One region of the Streptomyces sp. NPDC007875 genome, then DNA from elsewhere that is predicted to be linked to it. Evidence: riboswitches for the same ligand, from Rfam matches in the RefSeq annotation. Region 1 holds a riboswitch; each other region holds the start of a gene.

Region 1 (5,789 bases):
CTGGGGCGAGGGCACCCCGCTGTACGACCCCGGTTTCCACTCCGGATCGCTGCGCGGCTGGCAGACCACCGGCCCGGCCACCGTCGAACGCAGCGCGCTGGGCGACTACGAACTGGTCGTCGGCGAGGGCGCGGCTGCCACCGTCGGCCAGCGACTCGACCGGCTGGCCCCCGGCGGCTATGTGGCCTCCGTCCAGGTGGAAGTGGGGGCGAAGGCCGGTGAGCGGCGGCGGGCCGCGCTGCGGGTGCACACCGCCGACGGCGTCACGGCGGAGAACTGGACCGAGACCTCGACCGCGGTCAACCACATGGCCGCCGACCGCAAACACGGCACCCGTTTCCAGCGGATGTTCACCTCGTTCACCGTCCCGGACGGCGGCGGACCGGTCACCCTCGCCCTGGCGGTGGCCGGCGGCAGTGCCAGGGTCCGCTTCGACCGGCTGCGGGTGGTGCGGGCCCAGCGCACCACCAAGCCCGGCACCCTGGTGTACGAGGACTTCGAGCGGGTGCCACAGGGCTGGGGCCCGTTCGTCAAGGGCGACGCGGGCGGGGTGACCGACCCCCGCACCCATATCGCCCAGCGGCACGCCCCGTTCACCCAGGCCGGATGGAACGGCAAGGTGATCGACGATGTGCTCGAAGGCGGCCAGTCCCTCAAGTCACGCGGCGAGAACGCGGGCCTCGTCTACCGCACCGTGCCCCACACCGCCCGCTTCCGCCCGGGGCGGCGCTACCGGGTGCGCCTGACGTACGCCAACGAGGCGGCCGGTCAGTACGCATGGATCACGGCCGTGGACGAACCCGGACCGCGCGAGCTGGCGCGCACTCCCCTGTCCGCCGCCACCGGGCGGGCCACCCACAGCTACACCGTCACCGCGCCCGCGGACGGCGAGATGTGGGTGGGGCTGCGGAAGACCGGTGACAGCGGTACCGCGGAGTTCACGCTCGACTCCTTCACCGTGGAGCAGCTGGACTGACACGGCGGAGGGAGCGGGGCAGCGCGGACGCACCTCCGCACGGCCCCGCTCCCTCCGCCACCCCCACCTCTGGTAAGCCCCTCTCCCCCGCCGGGCTCCCCCTCCCCTTGGCGGCCGGGCGGTCCGTGGACGAAGATCGGCGAGTGATGGGACGCAGCCGGCCGGAGGGGACCGCGGATGTATCACACCTGGATGCGGTACTTCACACCCAGCCCGGCCCATCACCGGCTCGGCCTGGTCTGTCTGGGTGTCGGCCTCCAGCACGGCGCCCTGCCCGTGGTCGGCCCGCGCGTCCTGGACCACCATGTGGCGGTGGTCATCAGCGCGGGCCGCGGATGGTTCCGCGGCCCGGACGGCCGCCGCCGCACCGTCACCGCGCCCGCGCTGCTCTGGCTCACCCCCGGGGTCACCCACCACTACGCCCCGGACCCGGACACCGGATGGGACGAGGCGTTCGTCGACTTCACAGGACCGGCCACCGCCGCCTACGCCGACCTGGGCTATCTCGACGCTGACGGCCCCGTGGTCGCGCTCACCGACACCGCCACCGCCCGTACGGCCATCGGCCGGATCGCCCGCGCCGCGCGCCAGGGCAATCCGTTCCTGGAGGTCGAGACCGCCGCCGCCGTCCATGAACTCCTCGTCGCCCTCCGCCGCGTCCGCGCCGACACCGGTGCCGACGGACATCCGGTGCTCCAGGCCCTGGCCCGGGACGCCTTCCAGCCGCTCTCGGTGATCGAACACGCCGCCCGGCACGGCATGACACCGGCCGAACTGCGCACCGCGGTACGGCGCGGCGCGGGGTGCAGCCCCAAGGACTACCTCCTCGGGATCCGGCTGGGCCGCGCCAAGGAACTCCTCGTCGGCACCGAACTGCCGGTGGCCGCCATCGCCCGCCGCGTCGGCTACGACGATCCCGCCTACTTCAGCAGGCTGTTCGCCCGCCGAGTGGGCACGGCACCGGTCCGCTTCCGCGAGCAGCAGTGCCGCTCGGTCCCCGGAGGCTTCACCGACCGCGTCCCCGACCCGAGCCGTCCACCGACGATCCCGCCCTCCGCACCGGCGGACGACGGACGGCGCGGCGGAGGATGACCGGACGCGCGCCCTGGGCCGGCCGGACGGCCGCGGGGGGCGGCTTCCGCCATTGGGGGGACGGTGGGCCGCGGTTGCCCCACCAAAGGGGCACCATGCATGCGAAGCCGGTCATATCCGGCGGCAGATCCTCAGCAAGGAGTTCCCATGCGTATCCGGACCGCCCTGTCCACGCTCGCCCTCACCGCCGCGTCCCTCGCCGTCGGCGCGGGCGGCGCCCTCGCGGACGACGCGCCCGATGTCACCGTCAACAACTCCAGCAGCACGACCTTCCCCGGCGTCTGCGCCAGCAACCAGTTCTCCTTCGTCACCGTCCCGGTCAATCTGGCGGGCGGATCGGACTCCGGCGCGTGCTGACCCCCTGATCTCGCTGATGGACGAGGGTGCGGCCGGTGCACGGCCCGGGCGGCACCGGCCGTACCCTCGGGCATCGCGTGTTCCACTTCACCCTCCCGAATACCGGACCGATCCCTGCACACCGCCGGACGGCCCCGTAGGCTGGCGGGTGCAGCTGGTTCGCCCCGTCCGCCAGGCGGGACGCGTCGTAAGAGGGAACCCGGTGGGAATCCGGGACTGCCCCGCAGCGGTGAGCGGGAACGACCGCCGTCATACGCACTGGGTCCGGTAGAGGGATCTGGGAAGCGACGGCCACTAGGTGTCCTCCCCAAGAGGACGCGCCCGTGAGTCCGAAGACCTGCCATCTGCCCGCGTACGGACGACTCGTGCGCGGACACCCGGTGACCTCGAGGGCGGGTCGGCGTACATACCGGTCGGACGACCGCGCGCTTGCCGCGCGAGGTCGCGGCGTCCGGTCTGTCACCCTTCGCGTTCTCCTCCCGTCGCCGGGATCTCAGGGATTCATCTCGCGAAGGAGATCTCCGTGACACCGAAGTCCGCGGCCGCGGCAGCACGGGCCACCGTGTACGGCTACCCCCGCCAGGGCCCGAACCGGGAACTGAAGAAGGCGATCGAGGGCTACTGGAAGGGCCGCGTCACCGCCGACGCGCTCCGGGCCACCGCCGCCGAACTGCGCAGCACCACTTGGCGGCAACTGGCCGGGGCGGGCATCGACGAAGTTCCCACGGGTGACTTCTCGTACTACGACCACGTGCTGGACACCACCGTCATGGTCGGCGCGATCCCCGACCGCCACCGGGACGCCGTCGCCACCGACCCGCTCGACGGCTACTTCGCGATGGCGCGGGGCACACAGGACGTCGCGCCGCTGGAGATGACCAAGTGGTTCGACACCAACTACCACTACCTGGTTCCGGAGCTGGGTCCGGACACGGTGTTCATGGCCGACTCCGCCAAGCAGGTCGCGGAGCTGACGGAAGCCCTCGGCCTCGGCCTGGCGGCGCGGCCGGTCCTGGTCGGGCCCGTCACCTACCTCCTCCTCGCCAAGCCCGCCCCCGGCGCGCCCGCGGACTTCGAGCCGCTCACCCTCCTGGACCGCCTGCTTCCGGTGTACGCCGAGGTCCTGGCCGATCTGCGGGCGGCCGGTGCCGAGTGGGTGCAGCTCGATGAGCCCGCCCTGGTCCAGGACCGCACGCCGGCCGAGCTGAACGCAGCCGGCCGCGCCTACCGCGATCTCGGCGCCCTCGCCGACCGACCGAAGCTGCTGGTCGCCTCGTACTTCGACCGCCTCGGCGAGGCCCTGCCCGTGCTGGCCAAGGCACCGGTCGAGGGGCTGGCGCTGGACTTCACGGACGCCGCCGCCGCGAATCTGGACGCGCTGGCCGCCGTCGGCGGGCTGCCCCGCAAGCGGCTGGTCGCCGGTGTCGTCAACGGCCGCAACATCTGGGTCAACGATCTGGAGAAGTCCCTGGCCAGGCTCGGCACCCTGCTGGGTCTTGCCGACCGGGTCGACGTGTCCGCCTCCTGCTCGCTGCTGCACGTCCCCCTCGACGCGGCGGCCGAGCGGGACATCGCACCGCAGATCCTGCGCTGGCTGGCCTTCGCCCGGCAGAAGACCACGGAGATCGTCACCCTCGCCAAGGGCCTGGCCCGCGGCACCGACACGATCACCGCCGAACTGGCCGCGAACCGGGCCGCCCTCGCCTCCCGCGCCAACTCCCCCATCACCCGCGACCCGGCCGTCCGCGCCCGCACCGGCGCGGTCACCGAGGCCGACGTCCGCCGCTCCCAGCCGTACGCCGAACGCGCCGCGGCCCAGCGCGCCCACCTCCGCCTGCCGCTGCTGCCGACCACCACCATCGGCTCCTTCCCGCAGACCGGCGAACTGCGCGCCGCCCGCGCCGATCTGCGCGGCGGCCGGATCGACACGGCCGGGTACGAGGAGCGCATCAAGGACGAGATCCAGGAGGTGATCTCGTTTCAGGAGGCGACCGGCCTGGATGTGCTCGTGCACGGCGAGGCCGAGCGCAACGACATGGTCCAGTACTTCGCCGAGCAGCTCACCGGTTATCTCGCCACGCAGCACGGCTGGGTGCAGTCCTACGGCACCCGCTACGTCCGCCCGCCGATCCTGGCCGGTGACATCGCGCGCCCCGAGCCGATGACGGTGCGCTGGACGGCCTACGCCCAGTCCCTCACCGAACGCCCGGTCAAGGGCATGCTCACCGGCCCGGTCACCATGCTCGCCTGGTCCTTCGTCCGCGACGACCAGCCCCTTGGCGACACCGCCCGCCAGGTCGCCCTCGCCCTGCGCGACGAGGTCGACGACCTGGAGGCGGCCGGGACCTCGGTCATCCAGGTGGACGAACCCGCCCTGCGCGAGACCCTTCCGCTGCGCACCGAGGACCGGCCCGCCTATCTGTCCTGGGCGACCGAAGCCTTCCGCCTCACCACCGGCGGCGTACGGCCCGGCACCCAGATCCACACCCATATGTGCTACGCCGAGTTCGGGGACATCGTCCAGGCGATCGACGACCTCGACGCCGATGTCATCAGCCTGGAGGCCGCCCGCTCCCATATGCAGGTGGCCCGCGAGCTCGCCGCCCATGGCTATCCGCGCGAGGCCGGGCCCGGCGTGTACGACATCCACTCCCCACGCGTGCCCAGCGCGCACGAGACGGCCGAACTGCTCCGCACCGGCCTCAAGGCCATTCCCGCCGAGCGGCTGTGGGTCAACCCCGACTGCGGCCTGAAGACCCGCGGCTGGCCCGAGACCCGCTCCTCACTGCGGAACCTGGTCACCGCGGCCCGTACGGTCCGCGGTGAGCTGCCCGCATCCTGACCCGGACGACCGGCCGGGGCCGGGGCGCCACGCGCTCCGGCCCCGGTGCCAAACGCTGACGCCGGACGTGGTCAGGCGGCCGTCGCGCCGGACAGGGGACGCCGACGGTGCGCCTGGTCCATCGACTTCCGCCAGGCCCCGGGCGTGACGCCCTCCCGGGCCGAAAAGGCACGGCTCAGCGCACTCCCGGTGTCGTAGCCGACCCTGACCGCGATCTCCTGGACGCTCAGCGGCGTCTCCCGGAGCAGCACCTTCACCCGATACATGCGCCATGAGGTGAGGTAGCCCAGCGGGGTGTCCCCCGTTTTCTCCTTGAACGAGGCGGCAAACGCCGAGCGTGACATCCCCGCCTTGCGGGCGAGTTCGTCGACCGTCCACGGATGGGCCAGGTCCGCGTGCAACTCCCGCATGGCGACGGCCAGCCGGGGGTCTCGCAGTGCGGCGATCCAGCCGACGGTGCCGCCTCCGACATCGGCGCAACAGCTCCGTAGCGCCTGGACGAAGAGCACATCGGACAGCCGG
Region 2 (5,789 bases), on a different contig from region 1:
ACGGGCCCGCAGCCCTCCGAGCAGATGATCGCCGCGATCGCCCGCGGACTCCGTCTGTCCCTGGCCGAACGCGATCATCTCTTCCTGCTCGCCGGCCACGGCACGCCCCGGCCCACCCTGCGCGGTGATCACATCAGCCCGGGGCTCATGCGCATCCTCGACCGGCTGCACGACACCCCGGCGCAGATCATGGGCGGCCTCGGCGAGACACTCGTCCAGACCCGGCTGGCGACGGCGCTGCTCGGCGACCAGACCCGGTACACCGGCCCGGCCAGGAGCGTCGTCCACCGGTGGTTCACCGACCCCTCGTCGAGGCTCGTCTACCCGGCCGCCGACCACCCGCTCCACGGGCGCGTCTTCACCGCCCAGCTGCGGCGCGCCGCGGCCCGGCAGGGCCCGCGCTCGGCGGCCGCGGCCCTGGCCCACCGGCTCCTGGACGAGAGCGAGGAGTTCGCGGTCATCTGGAACGAGCACCAGGTCGACCTCACCCACACCGACGAGAAGCGCTTCGTCCACGCCGAGGTCGGCGAACTCACGCTCCACTGCCAGACGCTCCTCGACCCCGACCAGGAGCACTCCCTCCTCGTCTTCACGGCCACGCCCGGCTCCGAGAGCTACGAGAAGCTGCGGGTCCTGGAGGTCATCGGCACCCAGCAGATCGACGGCGACGCCGGTCACCGGGCCCTGTGGAACGAGACCCGGTGACCGGCGCGGGGTGCCTGATGCGCACGGTCGGCCGTATCAGACGTAGAGGAACCCGCCGGGGACGGTGACGGTCCCGAAGGCCGTCACCAGCGTGACGGTCGCGGTGCCGGGCACCCCGGCCGGGGTGGTGCCGGTGACCGTGGTGGCGGTGGCGGTCACACCGGTGGCGGGGACGCCGTTGAACAGCACGCCCAGCACGCTGCCGAGGTTGGTGCCGTTGATGGTGAACGCGGTGCCGCCGGCGATAGGTCCGGTGTTGGGCGTGATGTTGGTGGGCACCGGGGCGGGCGGCGCGACGAAGTAGGTGAAACCGCCGGGGACAGTGGTGCTGCCGCCCGGGCCGCTCAGCGTGACGGTGACGTTGCCGCCCGCGGGCGGGCCTGCCGGGGTGATGCCGATCAGGCTGGTCCCGCCCGGGTTGATGGTCAGGATCGCCGAGGGGTTCGCGCCGAAGGTGACACTGGTGACCCCGGTCAGATTGGTGCCCGTGATCACGTACAGGGTGCCGCCGGTGGTCGGTCCCACGGTCGGGGTGATGGAGAAGGCGGTGGGCGGCGTCGGCGCCACGTAGGTGTACGGCTGGCTGTTGCTGGTGCCGGCGGTGGTGGTGACCAGGACCTGGACGGGCCCGGGCGCGTGCGGCGGGGCTATCACCACGACGATGTCGTTGGTGGGATTGCCCGGCCAGCCGCCGCCTCCGGGCCAGCCACCGCCACCCCAGCCGCCGCCCCAGTCACCATCCCAGCCGCCGCCACCGGAACTGCTCTGGCTGACGATCTGCGCGGGCACGCCGCCGAAGGTCACGCTGATGACGTTGCGCAGGTTCTGCCCGTTGAGCTGGACGAGGTTCCCACCGGCGGCGGGGCCCGAGTTGGGCACCACGGACAGCAGCAACGGCGGCCCCACCTGCGACGGGGGCCAGTTGGCCGCGGTGGGGGCGGCGGTCGCGAGAGCGGTCGAGGTCATGGTTGGTCCTCCCGGGAAGGGTTCGGGTGATACGCGCCGACGGCATGCCGATGTCGTGGGCAAGCCGCTGGTCAACGCCTCGTCGTCGCCGCGCGGTCGAGGCAGGCCGGCACCGGAGGAACGGAAAGCCGCCGGGCGGCCGGTCAGAGCGCGGGAGCGATGCGCCGGGTGAGAGCGGAGCTACGGGACGAACGCCCGGCTCCTGGATGGCCTATGAGGTATGGGGCACCCTCGGTGGCACGTTTCCAGTTATCCACGCCCGCCCCCATCGCTCAAGGTTCCGGGGCTGCCATCACTCGTTTGGCGCATCTGGGCGCGCCTGGCGGCGAGCTTGTATGACAAGCGCTCCGCTATTCGGGGGAACGCGCGGCCGGAGTATGGCCTGCCGTCCTCCACCGTGCCTCTAATGAGTGACATCGGCAGTGCCAACCCGTGCGGGACCACCCGGGGAGGGATCGATCCGATGAGCCTCGCCGCGTTCCTCCTCGCCCTCGGCACCACCTGCCGTATCACCCGCTTCATCACCAAGGACACGCTGGCGGCGGAGTTCAGAACCTGGGTCGCCGACCGCTTCGGCGACGACTCCCGGCCCTCCTACCTCGTCAACTGCGGCTGGTGCACCAGCACCTGGGTGGCCGGCGCCATCGCCGTCTACGCCTCCTTGCTGCACACCACCGCGTGGTTCCACCTCCCGGCCACCGCCCTGACGCTCTCCTACCTCGCCGGGGTCGCCTCGCGGTGGCTGGACTGACACCGACCCGTACTGGACTCGAGGGAAAGGAACGGCAGCCATGGCCTGCAACTGCGGCGGAGGGACACGTGGCCCGCGACCCGTTGTCGTCTATGAGTTGACGCTGCCGGACGGCACGGTCCGGCGCTATTTCACCTATCAGGAAGCCGACGCCGCCAACAAGCGCGCGGGCTCCACCGGAGTGATCAACACCGCCGTCCAGTGACGGCGAAGACCGGCGAGTGACGGCATGGCGGCCCGATTGTCAGTGGTGTGCGGCAGACTGCGGCCATGGACATCACGATCAGGCGCGCGCGGGACGAGGAGCTGGACGGGATCGGGGAGCTCACCGCGCAGGTGTATCTCGGTGACGGGCTCCTGGACTTCGGCGACAGTGATCCATATCTCACCACCCTGCGCGACGCCCGGCGCCGGGCCGCCGAGGCCGAGCTGCTGGTCGCGGCGGACGCGGCGAGTGACGAGGTGCTGGGGGCCGTGGCGTTCGCGGTGTACGGCGGCGCGTATGCGGAGCTGGCCCGGCCTGGCGAGGGCGAGTTCCGGATGCTGGCCGTGCGGGCGGAGTCGCGGCGGCGCGGGGCGGCCGAGGCGCTGGTGCGCGCCTGCCTGGACCGGGGGCGCGCGCTGGGGCTGCGGCGGATCGTGATCAGCAGCCAGCAGTCCATGACCGCCGCCCACCGGCTGTACGAGCGGCTGGGGTTCGTGCGGGCCCCGGAGCGCGACTGGTCGCCGATAGCCGAGTTGGACCTCACCCTGTGGGCGTTCACGGTGGAGCTGTGACGACCGGCGGCGTGCGCCCTGGGCCATGGGCTCGCGTGCGCGACGGGTCACGGGCTTGTGTGCGCGCCCGGCTGCGGGCTGCCACGGGCCCCAGGTCACGGGCCACCTCCGGAACGCATTAGCACATTCATGCGAAACTCCGCACCTCACGACACAAGATATGGGGGTGCGTGCGTCGGTCGACACAAGATGTATGCTCGTCCTCGCTGTCGCCGCAGGGGAATCCGGTGGGAATCCGGAACTGTCCCGCAACGGTGTACGTGTGCGCTTATGCGGCGTGCCCGTAAGTCCGAGCACCTGCCGACGGCCCTGTGTGAACACGTCCCCCGGCCTCGAGGGTTGGGCCGATGGACGCTGCGTGGTGTGCCTGGCGTACGAGGAGTGCGGCATCGGCATGCCCGTACGCGCCCATCGCGCCTCCCCTCGTGGCCCCGGCCGAGCGAGGGAGAGCACCTCAGTGACCATCGCGCCCGCAGATCCGGTTTCAGAGCAGGCGGTTTCTCAGGCAGCGCACGACGCGCCCGGAACCGCCCTGCTACGGACGCTTACCGGACTCACCGCCGACTTGCCCGCCACCGACCCCGGCAAGGTCGCGGCCGCCGCCCTGCGCGGCCGCCATCCCGGCTCGGACGAGGCGGAGTTGCGCGGCCTGGCGACCGAGGCGGCGGCCGGGCTGATCGCCGAGGAGCCGGAGTACTCGCGGCTGGCCGCGCGACTGCTGGCGCTCACCATCACGGAGGAGGCGGCCGGGCAGGGCGCGGTCTCCTTCTCCACATCCGTCCAGGTGGGCCACCGTGAGGGCCTGCTGGCCGACTCCACCGCCAAGTTCGCCGCCGCCCACGCCGCACGGCTGGACGCGCTGGTGGAGCGGGCCCTGGCCGACGGCGCCGACAAGCGCTTCGGCTACTTCGGACTGCGCACCCTCTACAGCCGCTATCTGCTGCGCCACCCGATCACCCGTCAGGTGATCGAGACCCCGCAGCACTTCCTGCTGCGGGTGGCCTGCGGGCTCGCCGAGGACCTCTCGGAGCGGGCGCTGGACGATGTGGCCGAGCTGTACCGGCTGACCAGCACGCTGTCGTATCTGCCCAGCTCCCCCACGCTGTTCAACTCCGGCACCCGGCATCCGCAGATGTCGTCCTGCTATCTGCTGGACTCGCCGCTGGACGAGCTGGACTCGATCTACAACCGCTACCACCAGGTGGCACGGCTGTCGAAGCACGCGGGCGGCATCGGCCTGTCCTACTCCCGTATTCGGGCGCGCGGTTCGCTGATCCGGGGCACCAACGGGCACTCCAACGGCATCGTGCCGTTCCTGCGCACACTCGACGCCTCGGTGGCCGCCGTCAACCAGGGCGGCCGGCGCAAGGGCGCGGCCTGCGTCTATCTGGAGACCTGGCACGCGGACCTCGAGGAGTTCCTGGAGCTGCGGGACAACACGGGCGAGGAGGCCCGCCGCACCCACAACCTCAACATCGCCCACTGGATCCCGGACGAGTTCATGCGCCGGGTCGAGGCGGACGCCGACTGGTCGCTGTTCTCCCCGGTCGACGCGCCCGATCTGGTGGACCTGTGGGGCGATGAGTTCGACGCCGCGTACCGGAAGGCCGAGGCCGAGGGGCGGGCGGTCAAGCAGGTCCCGGCGCGGCAGCTGTACGCCCGGATGATGCGCACCCTCGCGCAGACCGGCAACGGCTGGATGACCTTCAAGGACGCCGCCAACCGCACCGCCAACCAGACCGCCGAGCCCGGCAGGGTCGTCCACTCCTCGAACCTGTGCACCGAGATCCTGGAGGTCACCAACGACGGCGAGACCGCCGTGTGCAACCTCGGCTCGGTCAACCTCGCCGCGCACCTGGACGAGGACGGGCAGCTGGACTGGGAGCGCCTCGACGCCACCGTCCACACCGCCGTGACCTTCCTCGACCGCGTGGTGGACATCAACTTCTACCCGACGGACGAGGCCGGGGCCTCCAACTCCCGCTGGCGGCCGGTGGGCCTGGGCCTGATGGGGCTGCAGGACGTCTTCTTCCGGCTGCGGCTGCCGTTCGACTCGCCCGAGGCCAAGGCGCTCTCCACCCGGATCTCCGAGCGCATCATGCTCGCCGCGTACGAGGCGTCCTGCGAGCTCGCCGAGCGCCACGGCCCGCACCCGGCCTGGTCCGAGACCCGCACCGCGCGCGGTGTGCTGCACCCGGACCACTACACGGACGCGGTGGCCACCTGGCCGGAGCGCTGGGAGGCGCTGCGCACCCGGATGGCGAAGTCCGGGATGCGGAACTCGCTGCTGCTGGCGATCGCGCCGACCGCGACCATCGCCTCCATCGCGGGCGTCTACGAGTGCATCGAGCCGCAGGTCTCCAACCTCTTCAAGCGCGAAACGCTCAGCGGGGAGTTCCTCCAGGTCAACTCGTATCTGGTGGACGACCTCAAGAAGCTGGGCGTCTGGGACGCCCAGACCCGCGAGGCGCTGCGCGAGTCCAACGGCTCGGTCCAGGAGTTCTCCTGGGTGCCCGCGGACGTACGGGACCTGTACCGCACCGCGTGGGAGATCCCGCAGCGCGCCCTGATCGAGATGGCGGCGGCCCGC
Region 3 (5,789 bases), on a different contig from region 1:
CCTGGATGCCCACATGCCGCTCGCGCGCGTAGTCCACGAGCTGCGGAATCCAGCTGTTGCGCGGCCAGCCGGGATCGGTGACATCCCACTGGTCGGGGTCGAAGTACCAGCCCGCGTCCACCACCACGTACGGCCAGCCGCGCTGGGTCGCGTAGTCCACGTACCCCTTCTGCATCGACAGGCTCTGCCCGGCCGGCTTGCCGCCCGCGAGCCAGGTCCACAGCGCGGGCCCGGGCCGGATCCACGAGGTGTCGGCGACCCGTGACGCGGGCGCCAGATCGTCGGTGAAGGTGGACTGGGTGACGGTCGCCAGATCGCCCACGATCAGCGCGCGCCAGGGTGTGCTGAGCGGTCCGTCGGACGCGACCCGCTGGTCCCAGAGTCCGATGCGGTACGTGGGCTGTCCCTGCTGATGGATCAGCCGGGCGGCGGAGTAGCGGCCGCTGAGATCCGACTCGGCGATCAGGGCGTAGCCGCCCGCCGTCTCGAAGAGCGCCTGGGCCATGTACTCGCCGGTGGGCGCGGTCGCCGCGGTGTACTCCTTGAACAGGTTCTCGTTGTCCTTGCGGTAGTCGCCCAGCCATGCGGCCGCGTCCGGGGGCAGGGTGAAGGCCGAGGTCTCGCCGAGGACATCGCCGCTGCCGGAGGGCAGGACATAGCGATAGGCGACCCCGTCGTCCGAGACCCGCACCACGAGGTCCAGCCGGGCGCTTCCGCTGCCCCGGAACCGGAAGCGGGTCTCGGTCATCCGCGCCGTGCGCGAGCGCTGCTTGCCGACCGTCGACCGGTAGCGCTCCACGACGGTGCGGTCGTGGCGCCCCAGATAGCGCAGCCCGTGCGACAGATCCGCCCGTTCGGTGACGATGCCCACGGGCGAGGGCTCGACCACCGTCCGTCCGCCCCGGGACACCTGGAGCGTCAGCGCTCCCGAGGCTCCGTCGAGCCGCAACTGCGCGAGGGGACCGGAGTGGGGTGAGGGGCCGCGCACGGTCCAGGCGGAGTCCTTCGCCTGCGCGGGCCCGGTGTTGAAGAGCGTCATGGCCAGGACGCCGCAGAGCAGAATTGCCACAGCGGAGCGTCGGTAAGATCTCGGCATTGTTGCCTCCCGAGGCGGATACGTTACCGAGTCATCCGATAACTGGGGAGGGGTTGGGCGTCATTACGCCCCGTCAAGGGTTATTGGTGCCTGAGAGATCGGATCTATGGCTGGGCCGCTTCCCGGGACGGAGCCACGGGTGGAGGGTCGGCGGATGGACCCGCGTACGGTCCGGACAGGGAGGCGCACACGATGAGCGGCACGGCTCGACCCGGCGACCCGGACCGGGAGACGGCGAACCGGGAGAAGGTGAACCCGGCCCCGGCCCCGAACCCGGCCCCGACCCCGGGTCCCGCCGACCCCGAGGGCGGGGAGTCCGCCTGCTGGCTGGATCGGGTCTGCGCCGACTGCGGCGCGATCCAGGACACCGCGCCCTTCGCTCGCTGTGCGCGCTGCGGAGCCCCCGGGGAGTGAGCACATGGGGCGCCCGGCCGCCCGCCCCCGGTGCCCAACTCCCTTGGGCGGCCCACCAGGTACGGTCTGATCATGACCGCCGGCGCGCGGGTGCCGGCCGCCGGAGACCGCGGCCACCGTACCCCGCCCGGATGACCCACGGCATCACGGACCAACGGGGGGCTTCGCCGTCGTGTTCTCCACCTCCACCTCCGACCCGCCGTCCCCTTCGGCGACGGCCCACATGGTCGTCTGCGGTGACGACGCGCTCGCCCACCGCCTCGCCGCCGAGCTCCATGACGTCTACCGGGCACGGGTGACGGTCGTCATCCCCGGCGGCGCCCCCTTGGCGGATCCGGCCGGGCAGCAGGTGGCGGGATGGCGGCCGGGTGGCCGTACCTCCGCGCTCTTCGGCCGGTTCAGCGCGGCCGTCGGACGGGTCCCGCTGCCCCGGCAGACCCCGGACGACCCCGCTCCGGAGGAGGGAGTGCGGGTCATGGAGGTCCCGGCGCTGGACGAAGAGGTGCTGACCGAGGCGGGTGTGGAGCATGCCACGGCGCTCGCCCTGGTCCATGACGACGACGAGGCCAACATCCACGCCGCCCTCCGCGCCCGCCGCCTCAACCCCCGGCTGCGGCTGGTGATCCGGCTCTACAACCGCAAGCTCGGCCAGCATCTGGAGGAACTCCTCGACGAGGCGGCGCGGGTGGCCGATCCCGGTATGGACCCGGCGGAGCTGGACGCCACCACCACCGTACTGTCGGACGCCGACACCGCGGCCCCGGCCCTGGCGGCCACCGCCGTCGCGGGCACCAGCAAAGTGCTCCAGGCCGACGGGCTGCTGCTGCGCGCGGCCGAGCGCACCCCACCCGGCCCCGACGAGGTCGCCCGCCCCGGGCTGTGCACCCTCGCCCTGCTCTCGTCCACCACCAGCGACCCCGGCGGCAGCGAGGGCTCCGACAGCAGCGGGGACGAAGGGCCCAAGCTGCTGCCCGGAGACGAGGAGGTGGCCGCCGCCACCGGGCGCGACACGGTGGTGCTCGAGGCCGTCTCCGCCACCGGCTCACCGCTGCCGCCACGGCGGCTAGGCACCCGCAGACTGCCCCTCGCCTCACTGTTCTCCCGCCGGCTGCGCTGGTCCGTCGCCGGAATGGCGATCGCCGTGCTCGCCCTCACCATCGCCTCCTGGCAGCTCACCGGAGCCGGTCTGCTCCGCGCCGCCTACCTCACGGTGCTGGACGTGCTGGCGATCGACGACCCGGCGCTCGACGAGCCGACCGGACGCAAGGTCCTCCAACTGCTGTCCGGGCTGACCGGGCTGCTGATGCTGCCCGTCCTGGTGGCCGCCGCGCTCGAAGCGCTGGGCACCTTCCGCACCGCCTCAGCGCTGCGCCGCCCTCCGCGCGGCCTCTCCGGCCACGTTGTGCTGCTCGGGCTCGGCAAGGTCGGCACCCGGGTCCTGGCCAGACTCCGGGAGATGGACATCCCCGTGGTGTGCGTGGAAGAGGACCCCGGGGCGCGCGGCATCCCGCTTGCCCGCAGGCTGGGGGTGCCGACGGTCATCGGCGATGTCACCCAGGAGGGTGTTCTGGAGGCCGCCAAGATCCAGCGGGCACACTCCCTGCTCGCCCTGACCAGCGTCGACACCACCAACCTGGAGGCGACGCTGTACGCCCGCTCGGTCAAGCCTCGGCTGCGGGTGGCACTGCGCCTGTACGACGACCGCTTCGCCACCGCCGTCTACCGCACGCTGCGCGCGGCCCATCCACGGGCCCTCACCCGCAGCCGCAGCGTCTCCAGCCTGGCGGCCCCGGCGTTCGCCGGGGCGATGATGGGGCGTCAGATCCTCGGTGCCATACCGGTCGAGCGCCGGGTGCTGCTCTTCGCCGCCCTGCATGTCGCCGGGCATCCGCAACTGGAGGGACGGACCGTCGCCGAGGCGTTCGCACCGGGTGCCTGGCGGGTGATAGCGCTGGACGCGGCGGAACCCGCCGACCGGCAACGCGACCTCGCCGCGGCGCCTCCCTACGACGGCGCCACCCAGGAGCCCGCCCTGGTGTGGGATCTGCACCCCGGCTATGTCCTGCGCCCGCACGACCGTGTGGTGCTGGCGGCCACCCGCCAGGGCCTGGGCGAAATCCTCGCGGGGGCGGCGGCCCGCCGCAACTGACCTCGAGCCGCCCGTGGCTCTGGGGAGCGCGGGGGCCACATGGTGCGGCGGTGTCCGGGATGCGATGATGCCGGGCGACAAAGGCGACGGCGGAACGAGGAAGCCGGTGTGAATCCGGCGCGGTGCCGCCACTGTGATCGGCGAGCGGATCCCGAAGAGGCCACTGCCCGTACACGTGCGGGTGGGAAGGCCGGGACGAGCATCGACCCGAGAGCCAGGAGACTCACGCGGTCGCCTCCTCGACGGAAACCGGGGCGGACTTCCCCGGAGGAGGGTGGTGCGCCATGCCTGTCAGGCCGACCGACCCGGTGCCGTGCCGGGTGACCGTATGCCGGGACTGCTGCTGCGGCAGCCCCAAGGTGACCGGAATCGACCATGCGGCGCAGATCGCGCGGCTCGGTGAGGAGGCGCCCGTCCGCGTCTCCGCGTGCCTGGACGTCTGCGATCAGGCCAATGTGATCGTGGTGCAGCCATCGGCGGCCGGACGTGCCGCCGGGGGCAGGCCGGTATGGCTCGGCCTGGTCAACGACGCGGACGCGACGGAGGACATCGTGGCCTGGGTCACGGCGGGCGGCCCCGGTGTGGCACCGCTGCCCGACATCCTCGATCTGTACGCCTTCTCACCACGGCGGCGTGCCTCGCCCGAGCCGTCATCCGGTGGGCGCTGACCGGCCGAAGTCACCTATGGCTTCCGGGAGTTGCTCATTGGGAGCAGGAGTCTGGCGGCCCCGCACCCTGTGGGCTACCGTCGGTAACATGTTGCCGTCGCGGCAACCCCCTTCGCATCTCCCGGACCCTCCGAACCCCCTTCCGGAAGGCAGCCCATGGAGAACTCCACAGAGAATTCCGCCTCGCTTGCCGGGATCAGCCGCCGCCGCGCCCTGACGGCGGCGGGCGGTGTGCTCGCCGGCGTCGCGCTCGCCCAGGCGGCGGGTCCGGCGTTCGCCGCCTCCGGGGCGTCCTCGGACGTGGACGCCATCGTGGTCGGCGGCGGGCTCGCCGGGCTGGTCGCCACGGCGGAACTGGCGGCCGCGGGACGCAAGGTGCTCCTCCTCGACCAGGAGCCCGAGAGCAACCTCGGCGGCCAGGCGTTCTGGTCCTTCGGCGGCCTGTTCTTCGTCGACTCCGAGGAACAGCGGCTGATGGGTATCAAGGACACCCATGAACTGGCCTGGCAGGACTGGCTCGGCACGGCCGGCTTCGACCGCGGCGTCTCCGATCCCGCCGGCCAGGACTACTGGGCCCGCAAATGGGCCGAGGCGTACGTGGACTTCGCGGCCGGAGAGAAGCGGTCCTGGCTGCACGGGCTCGGCGTGCAGTGGTTCCCGATCGTCGGCTGGGCCGAGCGCGGCGGCGGCCTCGCGGACGGGCACGGCAACTCGGTGCCGCGTTTCCATGTCACCTGGGGCACCGGTCCGGCCGTGGTCGAGCCGTTCGAGAAGAAGGTGCGCGCGGCCGCGAAGGACGGGCGGGTGACCTTCAAGTTCCGGCACCGGGTGGACGATCTGGTGGTCACCGGCGGTGCCGTCACGGGGGTGAGCGGTGCGATCCTGGAGCCGAGCGACGCCGCCCGCGGCAAGCCCACCTCGCGCACCGTGGTGGGCCACTTCGAATTCAACGCCCCGGTGGTGATCGTCACCTCGGGCGGTATCGGCGCCAACCACGATCTGGTACGGCGGAACTGGCCCGACCGGCTCGGCTCACCGCCGAAGTTCATGGTCACCGGCGTCCCGGCGTATGTGGACGGCCGCATGCTCGCGATCACCGAGAAGGCGGGCGGACGGATCGTCAACCCCGACCGCATGTGGCACTACACGGAGGGCCTCAGAAACTACGACCCGATCTGGCCGGGCCATGGCATCCGCATTCTGCCGGGCCCCTCGTCGATGTGGTTCGACGCGAAGGGCAAGCGCTTCTCCACCCCCGACATCCCGGGCTACGACACCCTGCACACCCTCGGAACGATCACCGCCACCGGCTATGACTACTCCTGGTTCGTCACCACCCAGAAGATCATCGCCAAGGAGTTCGCGCTCTCGGGCTCCGAGCAGAACCCGGACCTGACCAACAAGGACGTCCTGCAGCTCCTCTCCCGCATCTGGCAGACGCCCGAGCCGATCCAGCGGTTCC
Region 4 (5,789 bases), on a different contig from region 1:
GCGAGCGGGTCAGGGTGATCTGGCCGGCCGCGGTCGCGTGCACGGTGAGCGGGGGCTCGTTCGGCAGCGGACGGTCGGGGGCCGGTTTCAGCGCAGCGTCGGTGGCGTACCGTCCGGCCGCCACCGCGGCCACGCCGGCACCCAGCAAGGTGGTGGCGGCTGCGACCGCCGTTGTCCACAGGCGCATCCCTCCCAGTGTGGGCGGGGAGGCGGCCCCCGGCCAGCGGGCGTGCTCGGCCGGGTGACCGTCCGGCCGGGGCCGGAGCGCGTGCGGTGCGGGGCCCGGGCGCGTGCCCGGCGGCCCGGCCGGGCTCAGCTCGGCTGGCCGTAGCCGCTGAGCTTGTCCGCGGCGCGCCGCAGCTCGTCCGGCGGGATCAGGGTGGGGGTGCGGCCGGGGACGGAGACCGCGGTGAGCCAGACCCGGCACATCCATTCGAGCTGGGCGGTGCGGTCGTACGCCTGGTCCAGGGTGGCGCCGTGGACGACGGTGCCGTGGTTGCGCAGCAGACAGGCGCTGCGGTCGCGCAGCGCATCGATCATGGCGTCGGCCAGTTCGTCCGTTCCGTAGAGCGCGTAGGCCGCGACGCGGACCGGTCCGCCGAGCGCGGCGGTCATGTAGTGGATCGCGGGGAGCTCGTCGACGAGCGTGGATACGGCCGTGGCGTGGACGGCGTGGGTATGGACCACGGCCTCGGCGTCGGTCTCCCGGTAGACGGCCAGGTGCATGGGCAGCTCGCTGGTGGGCTCGAGCGTGCCGAGGACCTGTTGTCCGTCGAGGTCGACGGCGACGGCGTCCCGCGGGCCGAGCCGGTCGTAGGGGACGCCGCTCGGGGTCACCAGCACGGTGTCGCCGACCCGGGCCGAGACATTGCCCGAAGTGCCGACGACCAGGCCGTCGGCGGTGGTTCTGCGGGCCGTTCTCACCACCTGCGTCCATGCCTGGCGCAGGGGGTGGGTCAGCCGCGGCTGCGGCTGCCGCGTGGATCGCGACTGGGTCACCTGCCCTCACCTCCGAGGCCCGATCCTCCCAGGCGTCCGGCGGCCGGGCGATGGCGGGACCGGAACGGGCGCGGCGCATGTCTACGACCGCGCCTCGTGGGCACCCGCCCCCGTGCGGGTGGACGAGGGTGAACGGCGGGCGGCCGCGGGGCCGGTCCCGGGGCCTCCTCCAGTAGTCCTCGGCCGAGGCCCAACCCCCGTACGACATAGGAAAGTAGGCTTGAATTCATCAGGCTTTAGCACTCCCGCAACCACGTCACCCTGATGCCCTGCTCAGTTCATCTTCCGTTCACCCTGCCTCCTTACGTTCACCGTGCCACTAACGACCTTCGAACTGATTGACCGGGTGTATGGAACACATCACGCTTCTCATCGGGATCGTGATCGTCACGGCCTTGGTGTTCGACTTCACAAACGGCTTCCACGACACGGCTAACGCCATGGCCACCACCATCTCCACGGGAGCACTCGGTCCCAGGGTGGCGGTGGCGATGTCGGCCGTCCTCAATCTCGTCGGCGCGTTCCTGTCCGTGGAGGTGGCCAAGACCATCTCCGGCGGGATCATCGACGAGGGCTCCGGTATCCGACCAGAAGTGATCTTCGCGGGACTGGTCGGGGCGATCCTGTGGAATCTGGTGACCTGGCTCGCCGGACTCCCCTCCAGCTCCTCGCACGCCCTGTTCGGCGGCCTGATCGGCGCCACGGTGGTCTCCGTCGGCCTGGACGGGGTCAACGGCGACGCGATCGTCATGAAGGTCCTGATACCCGCCGTCGCCGCGCCGGTCGTGGCCGGCATCGCCACGCTGGCCGCCACCCGGCTCACCTACCGGCTCGGCCGCGGCCGCTCCTCGGAGGACACCGCGAAGGGCTACCGCGCGGGGCAGATCGCCTCGGCCGCCCTGGTCTCCCTGGCCCACGGCACCAACGACGCCCAGAAGACGATGGGCGTGATCACCCTGGCGCTGGTCACCGGGGGCGTGGTGGCGCCCGACTCCGACCCGCCGCTGTGGGTCATCGTCTCGGCGGGCCTGGCCATCGCGCTCGGCACCTACCTGGGCGGCTGGCGCATCATCCGCACCATGGGCAAGGGCATCACCGACATCCAGCCGCCGCAGGGCTTCGCCGCCCAGACCGGCGCCGCGACCGTCATCCTCGCCTCCTCCCACATCGGCTTCGCGCTGTCCACCACCCAGGTCTGCTCCGGCGCCGTCATGGGTGCGGGTGTCGGCCGTAAGGGCGCGGTGGTGCGCTGGTCGACCGCCGGCCGCATGGTGGCCGCCTGGGTGCTGACCCTCCCGGCCGCGGGCCTGGTGGCGGGCGGCGCCGCGCTGCTGGCCGACCAGGGCAACGCGGGGATCACGGCGGTGGCCGTGCTCGCCGTCCTGGCCTGCGGGGCGATCTGGGCGCTGTCGCGCCGCAAGCCCGTGGACCACACCAACGTCAACGAGGTCGGCGCACACGAGCCGGTGGGCGCCGTCACGGCCGCCCTGCGGTCCGTGGCCCCACCGCCCGCGGGTACGAAGCCCTCCGCCCCCGAGAGCGCGGCCGAGGCCGCCCCTGAGAGCGGCATCGCCGAGCACACCCTCGACCAGACCCCCACCCCCGCCGCCGCGAGCAGCACCACCCGCTAAGGAGCCACGGAACATGAGCATCGACTGGGCGGCACTCGGCCAGGTCTTCGGCGTCAGCCTCGCGGTGACCGTCGGCATGGTGGGCGTCTTCACCCTGGGCATCCTCGGGACGTCCCGTAAGGCGGCGCCGGAGCAGGGCGGCGCGGCAGCCGTGTCCGGTGGCGCGGTCGGCGCCTCCGCGCTCGCGCGCACCGGCGCATACACCTGCTTCGCGCTGTGCGCCGCGGCCGTGGCGTACGGCATCTATCTGATCGTCGCCTGAGGCTCGCGTCCTCATCGACCCACCGGCCGCCGGATGGTGGCGCTGACCAGCGCCGACCGTCCGGCGGCCGCCTCGTGTGCGGCCGCCGTCTGTGGGGCTCGGCACACTCGGGCGTCATGGGTCATATGCGAGTTGACGGCCATTCGCGGCCCATGGTGGACTTCCCGAGCCAAACGGCGGCAGGAGAGGAAGCCGGTGAGAATCCGGCGCGGTCCCGCCACTGTCACCGGGGAGCACTCTCCCATCGCCTGTATGGGGTCACGGCTCGACCGTGCGGTTCCTTCCGTACGCGGGGCTGGAAGACCGGGAGGGGCGCGGATCCGGGAGCCAGGAGACTTTCACCGCCGGTCAGTCGAACCAGGGCGCGGACCCTGAGTGAGGACATACCGCCATGCCCGGCACCGCCACGCCGCCAGTCTCCTCTGTCCGCCCTGGCTCTTCCGGCCCCTTCGGCCCCCCTGGCCCCTTTGGTCATGTGCCGCCGCGCCGAGGCGTGACGGCGGCCTGACGAATGCGTGCCGATCACGCCTCGTTCGCGTGCGGCGCGGCCCTCGGCTTCCTCGGTGATCTCGCCACCGGCGATCCGCGCCGCGGCCATCCGGTCGCCGCGTTCGGGCGCGCCGCCGCGGCCGCCGAGCGCCGGCTGTGGCGGGACCACCGCGGTTACGGGGCCCTGCACACCGCGTTGTGCGCGGGCGGCGCGGCCGCCGGTGCCGCGCTGCTGACCCGCGCCGTACGGGCCCTCGGCGGGCGCGGTGGCGCGGAGGCCGCGCTGACCGCCGCCGCCACCTGGGCCGTGTTGGGCGGTACGACGCTGGGCCGTGAGGCACGGGCCGTCGGCGGAGCCCTGGCCACGGGGGACTTGGAGGTCGCCCGGGAGCGGCTGCCGCATCTGTGCGGCCGCGATCCTCAGGCGCTGGACGGACCGCAGATCGCCCGCGCGGTCGTCGAATCGGTCGCCGAGAACACCTCCGACGCCGTCGTGGGCGCGCTGGTGTGGGGCGCCGTGGGCGGCGTACCGGGACTCATCGGCTTCCGCGCCGTCAACACCCTGGACGCCATGGTGGGCCACAAGTCGCCGCGCTACCGGCGGTTCGGCTGGGCGGCGGCCCGTCTGGACGATGTGGCCGGCTGGCCCGGTGCCCGCCTTACGGCGGCCCTGGCGACACTCGCGGGCCCCGATCCGCGCGGTGCACGGCGCGCTTGGCGGCGCGACGGCCGGCGCCACCCGAGCCCCAACGCGGGCCCCGTGGAAGCGTCGTTCGCGGGCGCGCTCGGGGTGCGGCTGGGCGGCACCCTCACCTACGGCGGCCGGGCCGAGCACCGGCCGGTACTCAACTCCGGCGGGCGGCCGGTGGAGTCGGCCGACATCGAGCGGGCGATACGGCTGTCGCGGCGCGTCGGCGTCCTGGCACTCGGGGTGTCCGTGGCGGCCCGGCCGGTCCTGAGGGCGTTGACGGGGCGGCCTCAGGCCTTGGGAAGGGGCGGTGGATGAGCGGGATACGCGGTAAGGGCGGCACCAACGGTTCCGGGGCGCGGGGCGGGGGGCTGCTCGTCGCGGGCACGACCTCCGACGCGGGCAAGAGCGTCGTGACGGCCGGGATCTGCCGGTGGCTCGCCCGTCAGGGCGTCAGCGTGGCCCCCTTCAAGGCGCAGAACATGTCGCTCAACTCCTTCGTCACCCGGGAGGGGGCGGAGATCGGGCGGGCGCAGGCCATGCAGGCCGCCGCAGCGCGCGTCGAGCCGAGCGCGCTGATGAACCCGGTCCTGCTGAAGCCGGGCAGCGACCGCAGCAGCCAAGTGGTGTTGCTGGGCAAGCCGGTGGGCGAGCTGAGCGCGCGCGGGTACTTCGGGCGGTCGGGGCCCACGGCGAACCCGCCGTCGGACGCGGCCTCCCCCGGGCGCACGCGGGCCTCGGGGCGGGAGGCGCTGCTGGGGACCGTCACGGAGTGCCTGGAGGAGCTGCGGCGCACCCATGACGCGGTGATCTGCGAGGGCGCGGGCAGCCCGGCCGAGATCAACCTGCGCCGCACCGACATCGTCAACATGGGGCTGGCGCGCGCCGCCGGGCTTCCGGTCGTGGTGGTCGGCGACATCGACCGCGGTGGCGTCTTCGCGTCCTTCTTCGGCACCACCGCGCTGCTGTCGGCGGCGGACCAACGGCATGTGGCCGCCTATCTGGTGAACAAGTTCCGCGGCGATGTGAGCCTTCTGGAGCCCGGTCTGGACATGCTGCGCGACCTCACCGGGCGCCCGACCGTCGGTGTGCTCCCGTTCGCCCACGGGCTGGGGATCGACGAGGAGGACGGACTTCGGATGTCGCTGCGCGGCACGGTGCGGGAGAGCGTCGTGGCGCCCCCTTACGGCGCGGACGTCCTGCGGATCGCGGTGGCCGCCGTGCCGCTGATGTCCAACTTCACGGACGTGGACGCGCTGGCGGCCGAACCGGGCGTGATCGTGCGGTTCGTGGACCGGCCGGAGGAGCTGGCCGACGCCGATCTGGTGGTGCTGCCGGGCACCCGGGGCACCGTAAGGGCGCTGGAGTGGCTGCGTGAGCGCGGGCTCGCCGACGCGATCGCCCGGCGGGCCGCCGAGGGCCGTCCGGTGCTGGGCGTCTGCGGCGGCTTCCAGGTGCTCGGGGAGCGCATCGAGGACGAGGTCGAGTCGAAGGCCGGGACGGTCGCCGGGCTCGGACTGCTGCCGGTGCGGGTGCGGTTCGCGGCGGAGAAGACCCTGGCCCGGCCGGTGGGCGAGGCGCTCGGCGAGCGGGTGGAGGGCTACGAGATCCACCACGGGGTCGCCGAGCTGCTCGACGGGGCCGAGGAGCCCTTCCTGGACGGCTGCCGGGTGGGCTCGGTGTGGGGCACCCACTGGCACGGCTCGCTGGAGAGCGACGG

Evidence for each region. Region 1 has a riboswitch for cobalamin ahead of metE (5-methyltetrahydropteroyltriglutamate--homocysteine S-methyltransferase). Riboswitches for the same ligand answer to the same signal wherever they lie in the genome.
Region 2: linked by a shared signal. The riboswitch ahead of ACFYOY_RS02450 (ribonucleoside-diphosphate reductase subunit alpha) and the one ahead of metE (5-methyltetrahydropteroyltriglutamate--homocysteine S-methyltransferase) in region 1 are both predicted to bind cobalamin.
Region 3: linked by a shared signal. The riboswitch ahead of ACFYOY_RS28730 ((2Fe-2S) ferredoxin domain-containing protein) and the one ahead of metE (5-methyltetrahydropteroyltriglutamate--homocysteine S-methyltransferase) in region 1 are both predicted to bind cobalamin.
Region 4: linked by a shared signal. The riboswitch ahead of ACFYOY_RS09630 (cobalamin biosynthesis protein) and the one ahead of metE (5-methyltetrahydropteroyltriglutamate--homocysteine S-methyltransferase) in region 1 are both predicted to bind cobalamin.

Annotation. Positions count from the first base shown of each region.
Region 1 covers NZ_JBIADZ010000009.1:244,837-250,625, reverse strand. The annotation lists gene ACFYOY_RS20950 (endo-alpha-N-acetylgalactosaminidase family protein) at 1-976, shown strand, start outside; gene ACFYOY_RS20945 (AraC family transcriptional regulator) at 1,154-2,068, shown strand; gene ACFYOY_RS20940 (hypothetical protein) at 2,216-2,425, shown strand; cobalamin riboswitch at 2,564-2,785, shown strand; gene metE (5-methyltetrahydropteroyltriglutamate--homocysteine S-methyltransferase) at 2,949-5,267, shown strand; gene ACFYOY_RS20930 (AraC family transcriptional regulator) at 5,339-5,789, opposite strand, start outside.
Region 2 covers NZ_JBIADZ010000001.1:571,383-577,171, forward strand. The annotation lists gene ACFYOY_RS02425 (helix-turn-helix transcriptional regulator) at 1-705, shown strand, start outside; gene ACFYOY_RS02430 (IPT/TIG domain-containing protein) at 742-1,671, opposite strand; gene ACFYOY_RS02435 (hypothetical protein) at 2,135-2,422, shown strand; gene ACFYOY_RS02440 (hypothetical protein) at 2,463-2,627, shown strand; gene ACFYOY_RS02445 (GNAT family N-acetyltransferase) at 2,693-3,199, shown strand; cobalamin riboswitch at 3,359-3,519, shown strand; gene ACFYOY_RS02450 (ribonucleoside-diphosphate reductase subunit alpha) at 3,657-5,789, shown strand, end outside.
Region 3 covers NZ_JBIADZ010000015.1:151,513-157,301, reverse strand. The annotation lists gene ACFYOY_RS28745 (glycoside hydrolase family 97 catalytic domain-containing protein) at 1-1,096, opposite strand, end outside; gene ACFYOY_RS28740 (hypothetical protein) at 1,289-1,510, shown strand; gene ACFYOY_RS28735 (NAD-binding protein) at 1,734-3,659, shown strand; cobalamin riboswitch at 3,753-3,884, shown strand; gene ACFYOY_RS28730 ((2Fe-2S) ferredoxin domain-containing protein) at 3,944-4,327, shown strand; gene ACFYOY_RS28725 (FAD-binding dehydrogenase) at 4,484-5,789, shown strand, end outside.
Region 4 covers NZ_JBIADZ010000004.1:66,228-72,016, forward strand. The annotation lists gene ACFYOY_RS09610 (alpha/beta hydrolase) at 1-187, opposite strand, end outside; gene ACFYOY_RS09615 (class II aldolase/adducin family protein) at 313-999, opposite strand; gene ACFYOY_RS09620 (inorganic phosphate transporter) at 1,350-2,630, shown strand; gene ACFYOY_RS09625 (hypothetical protein) at 2,644-2,892, shown strand; cobalamin riboswitch at 3,077-3,230, shown strand; gene ACFYOY_RS09630 (cobalamin biosynthesis protein) at 3,404-4,387, shown strand; gene ACFYOY_RS09635 (cobyric acid synthase) at 4,384-5,789, shown strand, end outside.